3 regions of the Streptomyces sp. LN549 genome follow, and region 3 is predicted to be linked to each of the others. Evidence: riboswitches for the same ligand, from Rfam matches in the RefSeq annotation. Region 3 holds a riboswitch; each other region holds the start of a gene.
What was found. Region 3 has a riboswitch for cobalamin ahead of SH922_RS02495 (ABC transporter substrate-binding protein). Riboswitches for the same ligand answer to the same signal wherever they lie in the genome.

Region 1 (4,798 bases), 8.0 Mb from region 3:
GCCGGACATCGACAGCACGGCGTACTCGAAGTCGGGATCCAGCGGGAGGCGCGCTTCGGCTCCGCGGCTCAGGGCGAGGTCGGCGCCGACGATCGGGGTGTACGCGGTGCCGGGCGAGGTGGCGCCGTCGAGGGCACCGAGGATCACAGTGGCCGCGAGGCCGGGGGCGGTGACGGTCGGCAGGTCCGTGTGGTGCTGGAAGTGGGGCTCGACGGCGCGGTGGGCATCGGGGAGGGCGACCCAGAGCTGCGCGCCGTGCAGCAGTGCGGCGTGCGGCCTGGGGCTCTCCTCGGAGTGGCTGATGGCGCGGCCGGAGGTCATCAGGCCGAGTTCGCGCGGGCGGATCGTCTCCAGGCTGCCCAGGCTGTCGCGGTGAAGGACCTCGCCCTCATGCAGCCAGCTGACCGTCTGCAGGCCCATATGGGGGTGGGGCGGCACCTGCATCCCGGGTTCGTCGGCGATGTCGTCGGGGCCGTAGTGGTCGACGAAGGCCCAGGCCCCGACCATGCGGCGGCCCAGGTTGGGCAGCAGTCTGCGGACCTCGGTGGACTCGCCGAGCCGGACGTGGCGCGGAGTGAGGAGTTCACGTACGGGTTCGGCGACGACGAAGCCCCGCCCTCCGCAGACGGAGAGTGTGGCCTGGCGATCGAGATTGCTCATGACGCTCAACCTATTCCCGTGCGACTCCGGGCGGGCGGCACCCACGCCGAATATTTAGTGGAACATTAAACCACCCGTGAGTGTTGTGGCGTGTGGATACGTACGGGAACGGCCCGGCGGCGCCCTCGACCGAGGAGGTCACATGAGCGACACCTACTACGAGTTCGGTACCGCAGCCGAGCGCTGGGACCGTGCGCAGTTCTTCTTCGGGTCGAAGGAGTACACCATCGCGGCCCGGATTCTGGGCGGGCTCGTCGAGGAGGCGCCGGAGCTGGTCGCGCCCCGGTTGCTGCTGGCGCGGTCCTACTACCACTCGGCGCGGCTCGTCCGGGCCGAGACGGAGCTGCGCGAGGTGCTGGAGCGCGACCCCGTCGAGCAGTACGCACGGCTGATGCTCGGCCGCACGCTGGAGCGTCAGGGCCGGCAGGCCGAGGCGGACACGCAGCTGCGGATGGCCGCCGCACTGTCCGGGGACTTCACCCCGGCCGGTAGCGCCTGACCGCCGCACGTACCGGGCCGCACCCGGAAATCCGGGTGCGGCCCTGCCGTACCGCGTGATACCTCACAGGGCATGACCGACCTCGTCACACCACGCCTGCTCCTCCGTCCGATGACTGTCGCCGATGCCGAGCAGGTGGCGGCGGGACGGCCGGCGGACGGTGTGCGCTGGGCTCCGGGCTATCCCTGGCCCGGGGAGGTGGCGGCGGCCACACGCTTCCTCGAAACCTGCGCGGCCACCGGCGATCCCAGCCCGTTCGCGAACTACGGGATACGACGCCGCGAGGACGGGCTGGTGATCGGCGGAGTCGGGTTTCACGGGGCACCCGACGACAAGGGACACGTGACGATCGGGTACGGACTCGTGCCGTCGGCGCGCGGCATGGGGTACGCGTCGGAGGCGCTTCGCGCGCTGCTGCGGTTCTCCCGCGAGCGAGGCGTCGCGTGCGTGCACGGGGACACCGACCTCGACAACATCGCCTCCCAGTGCGTCATGACAGCAGTGGGCATGCGTCTCGTGAAGGAGGACGCACTGCTGAAGCACTACCGGATCGACTGGGACGCGCCCGCCGGGTCGGAGTGAAGGCGGCTTCCCTACGCACAGAGCCCGCCGGGATATCCCCGGCGGGCTCTGTGCGTGCAGTCGGCACCCTGCGCAAGTCCTGCCGCACACCGGCACGCCGTGCGTGCCGGCGTGCGGGGCCTGTGGTTGCTCCCGGACTCAGCCGGCGACGGTTGCCGGCCGGCTCCCCGTAGCGTCCGTGGCCCTGACCGCCCCCGGTTTCGGAGCCAGCAGTCGTTCGGTGAGGTACCCGAAGACCAGCCCGAAGGTGGTCCAGAGCGTGACCTGCACCGCGAGCGTGGCGAGCCTGAACTCCCAGAGCAGAGCTGCCGGGAAGTCCTTTCCGACCTCGTTGAACGAGGGCAGGAAGGCGTAGGCGAGCCCGATCACCAGCACATAGCCGGCGGCCGCGGTGATGGTGGCGTTCCAGTTGCCCAGGCGGGGAGCCAGCCGCTTGCCGAGGATGACGGCGGCGACGGCCAGCAGGACGCTGAGCGCGACCATCAGGAAGAACAGGGTGGTGCGTCTGCCGATGGTGTCGGGGTTGCCGACCGCCGGCGGATTCGCCGGGTACTTCAGGAATGGCACGACGTACACGGTCAGCAGGGCCGCTCCCGCGATCAGCGCCGCCGTCGCCCTGGGGCCGAAGCGGCCCATCCGGCCGAGGGCGTAGCAGAAGACGAGTGCGGCGATGCCGCCGACAGCGACGCCGAAGACGAGTACACCGGTGGCGAGGCCGACGGTGGACTGCATGGTGCGACTGACGAGTTCCTCGCCACCGCCGTGGTCATGGCTGTGCGTCTCTTCGAGGGCGATGGCCGCGTCGACGCGGGACTCGCCGAGGAAGTAGGCGACCAGAAGTGCGAGCGCACCCGCGACGAGGCCGGCCAGCATGCCGCGGACCAGCAGAGCTCTGACAGATATGGAGTTCATGAGGGGTTCCCCTGGGTCAACCGGTTGGATCAGTGGCAGGGGAAACCGAGGAGGTGGCGCCCGTCGTGGACCCACTCGTGCACGCCTTCGCCCGAGATGAGCGCGGTGGCGCCCTGCTCGGCGCCGACGAAGTACAGCAGGATCAGCATGAGGATGCCGAAGAAGGCCGCCCAAGGGGCAATGGCCTTCAGCGAGATGGGGGTGATGGCGGGTGCGACGGCGGCGGGGGCAGCAGTCTGTGCCATGGCAGAACCTCCTGGGGGAACACGCGTCCCGATCGTGGTGCCTGAGACGAAGATGCTGGGTCTGACTTCCCGTGCAGATACGGGTTCACAGTGGCGCGACCGTGCCGGATTCTCACCGGACTTCCGTCACACCTTCGTCTTGTCGCGACCATACCGCCTGGGAGCGGGCGCCGCCATGGTGCCCGTGGACAGGCCGGCAGGCCCCGGATGCCATGGTGTGCTTGGCCAAGTGGCCACAGTTCAGGGAGTTGAGAGCGGGTATGACGGTACGGGTGATGTTGATCTCACCGGCGATGAACGCCGCACTGCGCGAGGCCCGGTTCGCGGGTGATGCGCCGCTCGACGACTCCGGGCTCCGGCAGGCCCGGGCCGCAGCGCAGGGCGTCCCCGCCGCCGACCTGATTCTGCACGGACCGTCCGGACGCTGCACCCTGACGGCCGGCGCACTGGGGCTCCGGTCAGCAGCCGATCATGCCCTCGGCGACTGGGAGTTGGGCCGATGGACCGGGGCGCGGCTGGACGAGGTGAGTGCGAGTGAGCCGGAGGGGGTGGCGGCGTGGCTGGCGGACCCCTCCGCCGCTCCGCACGGGGGAGAGTCGCTTCTGGACCTGTGCGTCCGAGCGGGCGCCTGGCTCGACTCGCTGCACGGCAGCGATGACGGGCGGGTACTGGCGGTGGTCGAGCCCGCTGTCGTGCGAGCCGCCCTCGTCCATGCACTGGCCCTGCCCCCGCAGGCGTTCTGGCGGTTCGACGTGGCCCCGTTGACGCTGACCGAGTTCAGCGGCAGGTCGGGGCGGTGGAACCTGCGCTGCGGCCGGCCGCTCGCGGCGGTACCGGTGGGCTGACCCACGCACCGGAGCGGGCGAGGACGCGTACGTACAAGAACTGTGGTTGTGCAGGAGCCTTGACACCCTCTTGGTTCACTTCTTAAATCACGTAGTGAACTAAGGCCTCACCTCCCCCATGTGACCACCATGCCCCCACTTGTCATATGCATGGCGATCGCATGCCCCTCCGTCCCGCACGGGAAGGAAAACCCATGAGTTCCCCCCACCTGACCAGGCGTCTCCTGGTCTCCGCACTCTCGGTGCTCGCTCTGGTATCGGCCACGTCCGGTCTCGCTGCCGGGGCCCCCGCGCCGTCGTCGACCGCCCGAGGCGCCGGCGCCGCACGGGCGGCGGCTGCCGTGACGACGTTCGCCGACGAGTTCGACGGCGCCGCCGGTTCGGCGGTGAACGGCAGCAAGTGGCAGATCGAGACCGGCGACAACGTCAACAACCACGAGCGGCAGTACTACAAGGCCGGCAACAGCAACGCCGCGCTGGACGGCCAGGGCCATCTGGTCATCACCGCGCGCAAGGAGAACCCGAACAACTACCAGTGCTGGTACGGCACCTGCCAGTACACCTCGGCCCGGCTGAACACCTCCGGGAAGTTCACCCAGACCTACGGCCACGTCGAGGCCAGGATGAAGATCCCGCGCGGCCAGGGCATGTGGCCGGCCTTCTGGATGCTGGGCGACGACATCGGACAGGTCGGCTGGCCCAACTCCGGCGAGATCGACATCATGGAGAACGTCGGCTTCGAACCCTCCACCGTCCACGGCACCCTGCACGGCCCCGGCTACTCCGGCTCGGCCGGCATCGGCGCCGGGTACACCCTTGCGAACGGGCAGGCCTTCGCCGACGCCTTCCACACCTTCGCCATCGACTGGGCGCCCGACTCGGTCACCTGGTCCGTCGACGGCAACGTCTACCAGCACCGCACCCCCGCCGACACCGGCTCCAACACCTGGGCCTTCAACAAGCCCTTCTTCCTCATCCTCAACCTCGCCGTCGGCGGATACTGGCCCGGCGACCCCGACGGCAACACCGCCTTCCCCCAGCAACTCGTCGTCGAC
Region 2 (4,798 bases), 5.4 Mb from region 3:
GTTGATGTGCTTGTACAGGGTCAGCACGAGGTTGTTGGAGACGATCGAGTCACCGGTCGCGAAGAACGCCACCAGCCGCCCGATCAGATGCTGCTCGGCGGGCGACATCTTGGCGAGGTCCGCCACGTCGGAGTGGAGGTCGACCTCCTCCACGTGCCAGGTGTTCTTGATCGCGTCCCGGTAGCGCTCGTAGAAGTCCGGGTAGCGCATCGGCCGCAGGGTCAGTTCGAAGCCCGGGTCCAGCAGGTTCTTGTGGTCGTTGGAGCTCATTACTGGCAGGCCTCGCAGGACTCGGGGTTTTCCAGGGAGCAGGCGATCGCGTCCGCGTCGGGCGCGGGTGCCTGCTCGGGGACCGGGGCGGCGGACGCCGCACGGGCGATCCGGGTCGCCGGGCGGGAGCGCAGGTAGTACGTCGTCTTCAGCCCCTGCTTCCAGGCGTACGCGTACATCGAGGAGAGCTTGCCGATCGTCGGCGTCTCCAGGAACAGGTTCAGCGACTGGCTCTGGTCGAGGAACGGCGTGCGGGCCGCCGCCATGTCGATCAGGCCGCGCTGCGGGATCTCCCACGCCGTGCGGTACAGCGCCCGCACCTCCTCGGGGATCCAGGCGAAGCCCTGCACCGAGCCGCTCGCCTCGCGCAGCGCCTCACGGGTCCGCGCGTCCCACACGCCGAGCTTCTTCAGCTCGTCCACCAGATACGCGTTGACCTGGAGGAACTCGCCGCTGAGCGTCTCGCGCTTGAAGAGGTTGGAGACCTGCGGCTCGATGCACTCGTACACGCCCGCGATCGAGGCGATCGTCGCCGTCGGCGCGATGGCCAGGAGCAGGGAGTTGCGCATGCCGGTCTTCGCGACCCGGGCGCGCAGGGCGTCCCAGCGCTCCGGCCAGTTCAGCTCGGTGTCGTAGTGGTCGGGGTGCAGCACACCGCGGGCGGCGCGCGTCTCGGACCATGCGGGCAGCGGGCCCGAGCGCTCCGCGAGGTCGCAGGACGCCTCGTAGGCCGCGAGCATGATGCGCTCGGAGATCCTCGTCGACAGGGCGCGGGCCTCGGCGGAGTCGAACGGCAGCCGCAGCTGGAAGAAGACGTCCTGGAGACCCATCGCGCCCAGACCCACCGGCCGCCAGCGGGCGTTGGACCGGCCGGCCTGCTCGGTCGGGTAGAAGTTGATGTCGACGACCCGGTCGAGGAACGTCACGGCGGTACGGACGGTGGCGTCGAGCCGCTCCCAGTCGATGCCGCCGTCGGCGACGAACGCGCCGAGGTTGACCGAACCCAGGTTGCAGACGGCCGTCTCGCCGTCGTCCGTGACTTCGAGGATCTCGGTGCACAGGTTCGAGGAGTGCACGACGCGGCCGGGCTCGGCGGCCTGGTTCGCGGTCCGGTTGGAGGCGTCCTTGAACGTCATCCAGCCCTGACCGGTCTGGGCGAGGGTCCGCATCATGCGGCCGTAGAGCTCACGGGCCGGCATGGTCTTGCGGGCCAGGCCCCTGGCCTCGGCCGCGCGGTAGGCGGCGTCGAACTCGTCGCCCCACAGGTCGACCAGCTCGGGCACGTCGGCCGGGGAGAACAGCGACCAGGCGCTGTCCGCGTCCACCCGGCGCATGAACTCGTCGGGGATCCAGTGCGCCAGGTTGAGGTTGTGCGTACGCCGCTGGTCCTCGCCCGTGTTGTCGCGCAGCTCCAGGAACTCCTCGATGTCCGCGTGCCACGTCTCCAGATAGACGGCGGCGGCGCCCTTGCGCCGGCCGCCCTGGTTGACCGCGGCGACGGAGGCGTCGAGCGTCTTCAGGAACGGGACGATGCCGTTGGAGTGCCCGTTGGTGCCGCGGATCAGTGAACCGCGGGCGCGGATGCGGGAGTACGAGAGGCCGATGCCGCCCGCGTGCTTGGAGAGGCGCGCCACCTGGTGGTAGCGGTCGTAGATCGAGTCCAGCTCGTCCAGCGGCGAGTCCAGCAGGTAGCAGGAGGACATCTGCGGGTGGCGGGTGCCGGAGTTGAAGAGCGTGGGGGAGGAGGGCAGGTAGTCCAGCCGGCTCATCAGCCCGTACAGCGCGGCGACCTCGTCCAGGGCGCGCTCGGAGGTGTCCTCGGCGAGCCCGGAGGCGACGCGCAGCATGAAGTGCTGCGGCGTCTCGATGACCTGACGGCTGAGCGGGTGGCGCAGCAGGTAGCGGCTGTGCAGGGTGCGCAGGCCGAAGTAGCCGAAACGGTCGTCGGCGCCGTCGGCGAGCGACTGCCCGACCAGCGCGTCCAGGGCGGCCGCGTGGAGCGTCACGAACTCGGCGGTGCGGTCGGCGATCAGGCCCTCGCGGTGCCCGACGGCGACCGAGGCGGAGAATGACGTCGCGCCCTGCCCGGCCGCCTCGTCCGCGATGGTGCGGGTGAGGAGACGGGCGGCGAGCCGGGAGTAGGCGGGGTCCTCGGAGATCAGGCCCGCGGCGGCCTCGGTGGCCAGCGAGCGCAGCTCGGCCTCGTCCGACCGGGCGTTACGGCCGCGCAGCGCGGCGGCGGCGACGCGTCCGGGGTCGGTGTCGGGCAGATCGGCGGTGAGGTCGGTCAGGGTCCGCAGCAGTGCGGTCCCCGGTCTGTCCTTCGCGGGTCCGCCGGACCGGACCGTCTCGGCCTCGGCTGCTTCGGACTCGGCCGCTGAAACCGGATCGGCTGGCGCGATGGTCACGCGGTGCTCTCCCTCGCTCGGCTCCGGGCCTTCGGGGAGCGGGGGCAGCCGGGCGGAGCGGGACCCGGCAGGGCAGCGCTCCGTGCGGCGTCCACCGGCCCATCCACGAGGCCCGGACGTCTGGGCATCCGGATCGGTCGAGCCGGATGCGCTGTCGGCAGGACCTCGGACTCGGGAGTGCACAAAAGCACACCGAACACACCGTTGCGGGACAGTTCCGGATTCACACCGGATTTCCCTGCGGCGACAGCGAGCACGAGCATACATGTGGGGGCTGCCGGATGCGGCAGCCCCCACATGTTGTGTCGTGCGAGATCTCGGACCCTCCAAGTGCGCCCTTACGGCAGGGGCCCGAGCTCCAGACGGTACGTCAGCAGCTTGAGCTCGGCGATGGGGCTCCAGTCCCTCTCGGGGGTCCGTACGAAGCCGAGGCGCCCGTAGATCCTATGGGCGCCGTGCATGGCCGGCTGCGTCGACAGGACGAGCCCCGTGACCCCCGTGGTGCCCCGTGCGCGGTCGATACAGGCCCGTACGAGCGCCTCGCCCGCCCCGGCGCCGCGGGCCTCGCGGGAGACCGCCAGCATCCGGAACTCGGCCTCGTCGGCCGTCGCGATGTCGGCCCACGGGTTGCCCGGCGGGGCGTAGGTGACCCCGCCCAGGACGCGGCCCCGCGCGTCGGCGGCCACCAGTACCTCGGCCTCGGCGGCCCGGCGGGGTACGTCGCGCAGCTGCACCAGGTACGGATCGTCGGCGCCGAAGTCCAGGAGCCCGTCGCCGAGATAGGCCTCGGCGGTGATCTCGCCGAGGAGCGCGTGCTCGGCGGGCTCGACCGGCCGGATCGCTATGTCCATGGGCGGAAGTCTGCCGTACCCACGGGCCGTGGCCGCAAAGGGTTTTCCGCAGGACGCGCGAACGGGCCGCCGCACCCCTCCCCGGAGGCGCACGGCGGCCCGTTCACGCAGGTGGCGGTCAGTGGCCGCCCGGCGCACCGGCGGTGGCCGGCGGGAGCTCCGTCTTCACGCCCGGGTCGCCCGCGTCCGCGGTGTAGTCGCCCGGAGAGGTCTCGTCGACCCCGGCCGGCGCCTTCACCGCGTTCAGGACGAAGGTGAGGACGACGACCACCACGACGTTCAGCACGAAGGCCGTCAGACCGATGTAGCCGATCTCGCCGAGGCCCGGGATCTCCTTGGACGACCCGCCGAAGTGCTTCTGGGTCGGGCTGGCGACGCCGTACGCGGCGAGCGTTCCGTACGCCATGCCGACCGCCCAGCCCGCGAGCAGCGCCCAGCGGTGGAACCACCGGGTGAACAGCCCGCCGACCAGGGCCGGCATCGTCTGGAGGATCCAGATACCGCCGAGCAGCTGGAAGTTGATCGCGACCGTCTTGTCCATGGTGAGGACGAAGGCGAGCGCACCGACCTTCACCAGCAGCGAGACCAGCTTGGAGACCTTGGTCTCCTGCGCGGGTGTCGCGTCGGGCTTCAGGAAGTCCTTGTAGATGTTGCGGGTGAACAGGTTGGCCGCGGCGATCGACATGATCGCGGCGGGCACCAGGGCGCCGATACCGATGGCGGCGAACGCGACCCCCGCGAACCAGTCGGGGAACATGTTCTCGAACAGCTGCGGGATCGCCAGCTGGCCGTTGTCCACCTTGACGCCGGCGGCGATCGCCATGAAGCCGAGCAGCGCGAGCAGGCCCAGCATCAGCGAGTACAGCGGCAGGATCGTCGTGTTGCGGCGGATCACCTCACGGCTGCGGCTGGAGAGCGTGGCCGTGATCGAGTGCGGGTACATGAAGAGCGCCAGCGCCGAACCCAGGGCCAGGGTGGCGTACCCCCACTGGCCCGCCTCACCGGGTGCGAGCCCGGCCACCGGTTTGCCGGCCGCCTCGTTCTTCGCCGAGAAGGCCTCGCCCGCCTTGGCGAAGATGTCGTCGAAGCCGCCGAGCTTGATCGGGATGTAGATGATCGCCACGGCGATGACCAGGTAGATCAGGCCGTCCTTGACGAACGCGATCAGCGCCGGGGCACGCAGGCCGGAGGAGTAGGTGTACGCGGCGAGTACCGCGAACGCGATCAGCAGCGGCAGGTCCTTGATGAACCAGTGGGTGTTCTCGCCGC
Region 3 (4,798 bases):
CGCCCGGCGGCGACCTCACCGATCTGCGCTTCCTCGGCCGGCTCCTGGACCAGGTGGAGCGTATCTGGTTCGCCCGGGCGGCCGCACGGATGGCCCGGGTGGCGCACGGCGACCCGCTGGAGCGCTGGAACGAGGGGTCCGGGCCCGCGCTGCGGGGAGTGGAGGCCCATGCGTACCGGCAGGCAGCCCACGCGTACGAGTGCGCGCTCGAGGCCCTGCCCAGCGGCGAGGCCCGCGAGCGGCTGGGCGAACTGGCCCGGCTGTTCGCTCTGCGCTGGGTCGCGCGCAACAGCGGGGATCTGCTTGCGGCCGGCCACCTGACCGCTGGTCAGGTCGAGGGACTGACCGATGTCAGCGAGCAGTTCATCGCCGCCGTGAGCGGTCATCTGCCGGAACTGACCGAGTCCTTCGCGTTGCCCGGTGAACTGCTCGCCGACTGGCCCATCGCGGGAGCCCGCTACACGGACGCGTACGACGACGCGGGCGCCTCCTGGCACACCGCCGCGGCCCGGGAACCTGCCGGGGACGCACGATGACAGGCGCACCGCTGAAGGGAGCCGCAGCCCTGCCGCGCCGGGCGGCGGGCGCGCTCCGGTGCCTGGGCGTCCGCGTCGTCCTGCTGGCCTTCTGGGGGACCGCAGCCCTGCTCTCACGCTGGTGCGAGGGGGTGCGCACCCACGGTGGCGAATCGGTTCGCCGCAAGGCGTGACCGGAGCGGTGCGCCCGGACACTCCGGCGTCGGGGCGGTGCGCGGCCGCGCCGCCCCGTCCGCCCCACCGCCCGTGCCCGGGCGCACCGCCGCTGAGCTGCGCAGAGGCTCGTGGTAGCGTGCCGAGAGCCAGTCGAACTCCACGTAGGGGTCAGGGAATCCGGTGCGAATCCGGAACTGACGCGCAGCGGTGAGGGGGACGGGCGGGGCCACAGCCACTGGGAGACCCACGGTTTCCCGGGAAGGCGTCCCGTCCGCGTGAACCCGAGTCCGAAGACCTGCTGGCACCCGCGGTCCGGTACCGGGCTGCGGAACTCCGTACACCGGGCCCCGCGCATGGGCCCAGAGACGCCGAGGTACTTCGTGCCGCCCATAGCCGGCCCCACCCGTTCCGCCGCCCTGCTCACCGCCGCACTGATCCTGCTGACCGCCTGCGGCGGCGGCAGGGACAGCACCGCCGCCAAGGCCGGGGGAGCCGACGGCTATCCGGTGACCCTGCAGAACTGCGGACGGACCGTCACCGTGGACGCGGCCCCGCAGCGCGCCGTGCCGGTCGACCAGGGATCGACCGAGATCCTGCTCTCGCTCGGACTGGCCGACCGGCTCGCCGCCACGGCCACCTGGACCGACCCCGTGTTGAAGGGCTTGGAGAAGGCCAACGCCGGCATCCCGAGGATCTCCGACAACCGGCCCTCGTCGGAGAAGGTCCTGGATCAGGAGCCCGACTTCGTCAGCGCCTCCTTCGAGTCGACGCTCGCCAAGGGCGGTGTCGCCCCACGCGAGCAGTTCGAGGCGCTCGGCGTCCCCACCTACGTCTCGCCCGCCGACTGCACCGCCAAGGACAACAGCAAGGACGGTGACGGTGTCCGGACCGGCGCCCTGACCATGGACAGCGTCTACCGCGAAGTACAGGACCTGGCCAAGGTGTTCGGCGTTCCCGAGCGCGGCGAGAGACTCGTTGCCGAGCTGCGCGCCCGGGTGCGCAAGGCGACGGGAGGCATCGACGCCTCAGGCGCCTCCCTGATGTACTGGTTCGCCAACTCCGAGGCCCCGTACCTGGCCGGCTGCTGCGGAGCGCCCGGCATCATCACCCGGGAACTCGGCGCGAAGAACGCCTTCGACGACACCCACGAGGAATGGCCCCAGATCAACTGGGAGACCGTCGCCGACCGCAACCCGGACGTGCTGGTCATCGGCGACCTGACGCGCAAGTCGCAGACCGCCGAGAGCGCCGCGAAGAAGATCGCCTTCCTGGAGTCCAACCCCGCCACGAAGAACATGGACGCCGTCCGGCACAAGCGCTACGTGCTGCTCAGCGGCCAGGCCATGAACCCGACCATCCGGACCGTCGAGGGTGTGGAGCGCGTGGCAGCCGGCCTGCGTACCTTCGGGCTCGCGAGGTGACGGACACCGAACAGGCCGCGGCACCGCGCGAGGACGCGAGTGTGCACGCCAGGCCCGGCCGGCGGGGCGCCCGGCGTGTCCGGGGCGGACTCCTGTGGGCCGGCGGGCTCCTGCTGCTGGCCCTGTCCGTCGCCCTCGCCGTCACCATCGGCCCGGCCCGGATCTCCGTCGCCGACGTCTGGTCCACGGTCGCCTCCCACCTCGGTGCCGGTGAGTCGCGGCTCAGCCCGATCCGCGACGGCATCATCTGGAACCTGCGCATGCCGCGCACCCTGCTCGCCGCCGTCTGCGGCGCGGGGCTCGCGGTCTGCGGCACCGTCATGCAGTCGCTGCTGCGCAACCCGCTCGCCGACCCCTTCGTCCTCGGCGTCTCCTCCGGGGCGTCGACCGGCGCGGTCGTGGTAGTCGTTCTCGGCGTCGGCGGGGGAGCGGTCTCCCTGTCGGCCGGGGCGTTCATCGGGGCGCTCTGCTCCTTCGCCCTGGTCCTGCTGCTCAGCCACACCCTCGGCGGCAGCACCGACCGGGTCGTGCTGTCAGGGGTCGCGGCCATGCAGCTCTTCTCCGCGCTCACCTCCTTCGTCGTGATGACCGCCGCCGACGCCGAGCAGACCCGCGGGGTGCTGTTCTGGCTGCTGGGCTCACTCGGCGGCGTCGGCTGGAGCGATGTGTGGACCTGCTCCGCCGTGCTCGCCGTGACGCTGCTGATCTGCCTCGGCCACGCCCGTACGCTCGACGCCTTCGCCTTCGGCCAGGACGCGGCAGCCACCCTCGGCGTCCACGTCGGCCGTACCCGGATCGTCCTGTTGTGCGCGACCGCGCTGCTGACCGCCGCACTCGTGAGCTCGGCCGGTGCCATCGGGTTCGTCGGACTGGTGCTGCCGCACGCGGCCCGTGCGCTCACCGGTTCCGGGCACCGCAGGCTGCTGCCGGTCACCGCGCTCGCCGGGGCCGTCTTCCTGGTCTGGGTCGACACCCTCGCCCGGACCGTCCTCGACCCGCAGGAGGTTCCGGTGGGAGTCGTCACCGCCCTGATCGGGGTACCCGCCTTCGTGCTGGTCCTCCACCGCACCAGGCGGACCACATGACCCCGACCACCCCCGGCGGCCTGCGGGCCGACCGGGTCAGCAGGGAGGCGGGCGGCCGCCTCATCCTGGACGGTGTCTCGCTCGCCCCGCCGCCGGGCGCCACCATCGGGCTGATCGGCCCGAACGGTTCCGGAAAGTCCACCCTGCTGCGGATCCTGGCCGGAGTTCTGGCCCCGGACGCGGGCGTGGTCACCCTCGACGACGATCCGCTGGCCGCCATAGGGCGCCGCACCGTGGCCAGACGGGTCGCGGTGGTCGACCAGCACGCCGTCACGCAGGTCGAGCTGAGCGTCGTGGACGTCGTGCGCCTGGGCCGCATCCCGCACCGTCGCGCCTGGTCGGCGCCGGGGGCAGCGGACGAGGCGGCGGTGCGCGAGGCCCTGGAGCGGACCGGTCTCGCCGACCGCCGTGACCAGTCCTGGCACACACTCTCCGGCGGGGAGCGCCAGCGCGTCCAGATCGCCCGTGCGCTGGCCCAGCAGCCGCGTGAACTCCTGCTGGACGAACCGACCAACCATCTGGACATCCAGCACCAGCTGGAACTGCTGTCCCTGGTCACGTCCTTGCCGCTGACCGCCGTCGTCGCCCTGCACGACCTCAATCTGGCCGCGATGTTCTGTGACCGGATCGTGGTGATGAACGACGGACGGGTGGTCGCGGGCGGCAGCCCGGCGGAGGTGATCACCGAGGAGCTCATCGCCGACGTCTACCGCGTGTCCGCCGTCGTGACACCGGACGGCCCGCAGGGGCGGCCCTCGGTGCGCTTTCGTCCGGAGCGGTCCTCACTCCGCATCGGGCAAGACTCCCGAGCGGGCTGACTCCCTGCCGCGGCCCGGCTGCTCCGTGCCCCGGAACGCAAGGGGCGGACCCTCGTGCGGGGCCCGCCCCTCGCTGGTGCGGTACGGCCGTGCGGCGCGGTACGCGGGGGGTCAGCGGCGCCGCCCCTGACCGAATTCACCGCCCATGTCCTTGCCACCCATGTCCTTGCCGCTCTTGGTCGTACCGTCCGCGTAGTCGATCTGCTCCTTGCGCAGTTCGGCGGAGACTTCCTTCTGTTCGGTCACCTTCTTCGTTTCCATCCGTACCCGCTCGACCGGCACGGTCTCCTTGCGCATCGTGGCGCGTTCGGCGTGCAGGGTGACCTCCACGTCCTGCTCGTTGATGTCGGCCCGGCCGGCCGCCTTGTCCCCCGGCCGGAGCGGTTCCCGGACCACGCGCACCTCTTCGTGCGACACGGGCACGGTCCGGGTGACGTTCTCGGTGACGACGTACTTGTGCAGGCGGGCCTTGCCGCTCTCGTACTCCTCGGTGCCGACATGGAGCTGTTCCTCGGAGCGGATCAGCTCCTCCTTGCCGCCGAGGTCGGCGGCGGACCGCTCGGCGCCCGCACCGGCTCCGACCAGCGGACGGGACGTGCCCGAGGTCTCGGTGTCACGGTGCCTGCCGGTCCCGGTGCCCGCACCGGCCACGCCGGCCGACGTGGTCCGGTCGGTCGTGCGTCCCGTGCCCGCGGCGCCCATGGCCCCGGCCCCGGCTGTCGCTCCGGCTCCGGCTCCGGCTCCGGCTCCGGCCGCGCCCATGGTGCCCGTCCCGGTCGTGG

Region 1: linked by a shared signal. The riboswitch ahead of SH922_RS37735 (CbtB-domain containing protein) and the one ahead of SH922_RS02495 (ABC transporter substrate-binding protein) in region 3 are both predicted to bind cobalamin.
Region 2: linked by a shared signal. The riboswitch ahead of SH922_RS26815 (ribonucleoside-diphosphate reductase subunit alpha) and the one ahead of SH922_RS02495 (ABC transporter substrate-binding protein) in region 3 are both predicted to bind cobalamin.

The regions. Positions count from the first base shown of each region.
Region 1 covers NZ_JAZHRI010000002.1:8,531,843-8,536,640, reverse strand. The annotation lists gene SH922_RS37755 (pirin family protein) at 1-660, opposite strand, end outside; gene SH922_RS37750 (tetratricopeptide repeat protein) at 803-1,159, shown strand; gene SH922_RS37745 (GNAT family N-acetyltransferase) at 1,232-1,741, shown strand; gene SH922_RS37740 (CbtA family protein) at 1,880-2,653, opposite strand; gene SH922_RS37735 (CbtB-domain containing protein) at 2,683-2,898, opposite strand; adenosylcobalamin (AdoCbl) riboswitch at 2,943-3,038, opposite strand; gene SH922_RS37730 (histidine phosphatase family protein) at 3,159-3,743, shown strand; partial or broken gene SH922_RS37725 (family 16 glycosylhydrolase) at 3,938-4,798, shown strand, end outside.
Region 2 covers NZ_JAZHRI010000002.1:5,880,519-5,885,316, forward strand. The annotation lists gene SH922_RS26810 (ribonucleotide-diphosphate reductase subunit beta) at 1-270, opposite strand, end outside; gene SH922_RS26815 (ribonucleoside-diphosphate reductase subunit alpha) at 270-2,678, opposite strand; cobalamin riboswitch at 2,817-2,954, opposite strand; gene SH922_RS26820 (GNAT family N-acetyltransferase) at 3,017-3,529, opposite strand; gene mctP (monocarboxylate uptake permease MctP) at 3,648-4,798, opposite strand, start outside.
Region 3 covers NZ_JAZHRI010000002.1:523,022-527,819, reverse strand. The annotation lists gene SH922_RS02505 (acyl-CoA dehydrogenase) at 1-536, shown strand, start outside; gene SH922_RS02500 (hypothetical protein) at 533-709, shown strand; cobalamin riboswitch at 823-1,010, shown strand; gene SH922_RS02495 (ABC transporter substrate-binding protein) at 1,073-2,113, shown strand; gene SH922_RS02490 (FecCD family ABC transporter permease) at 2,155-3,198, shown strand; gene SH922_RS02485 (ABC transporter ATP-binding protein) at 3,195-4,016, shown strand; gene SH922_RS02480 (PRC and DUF2382 domain-containing protein) at 4,128-4,798, opposite strand, start outside.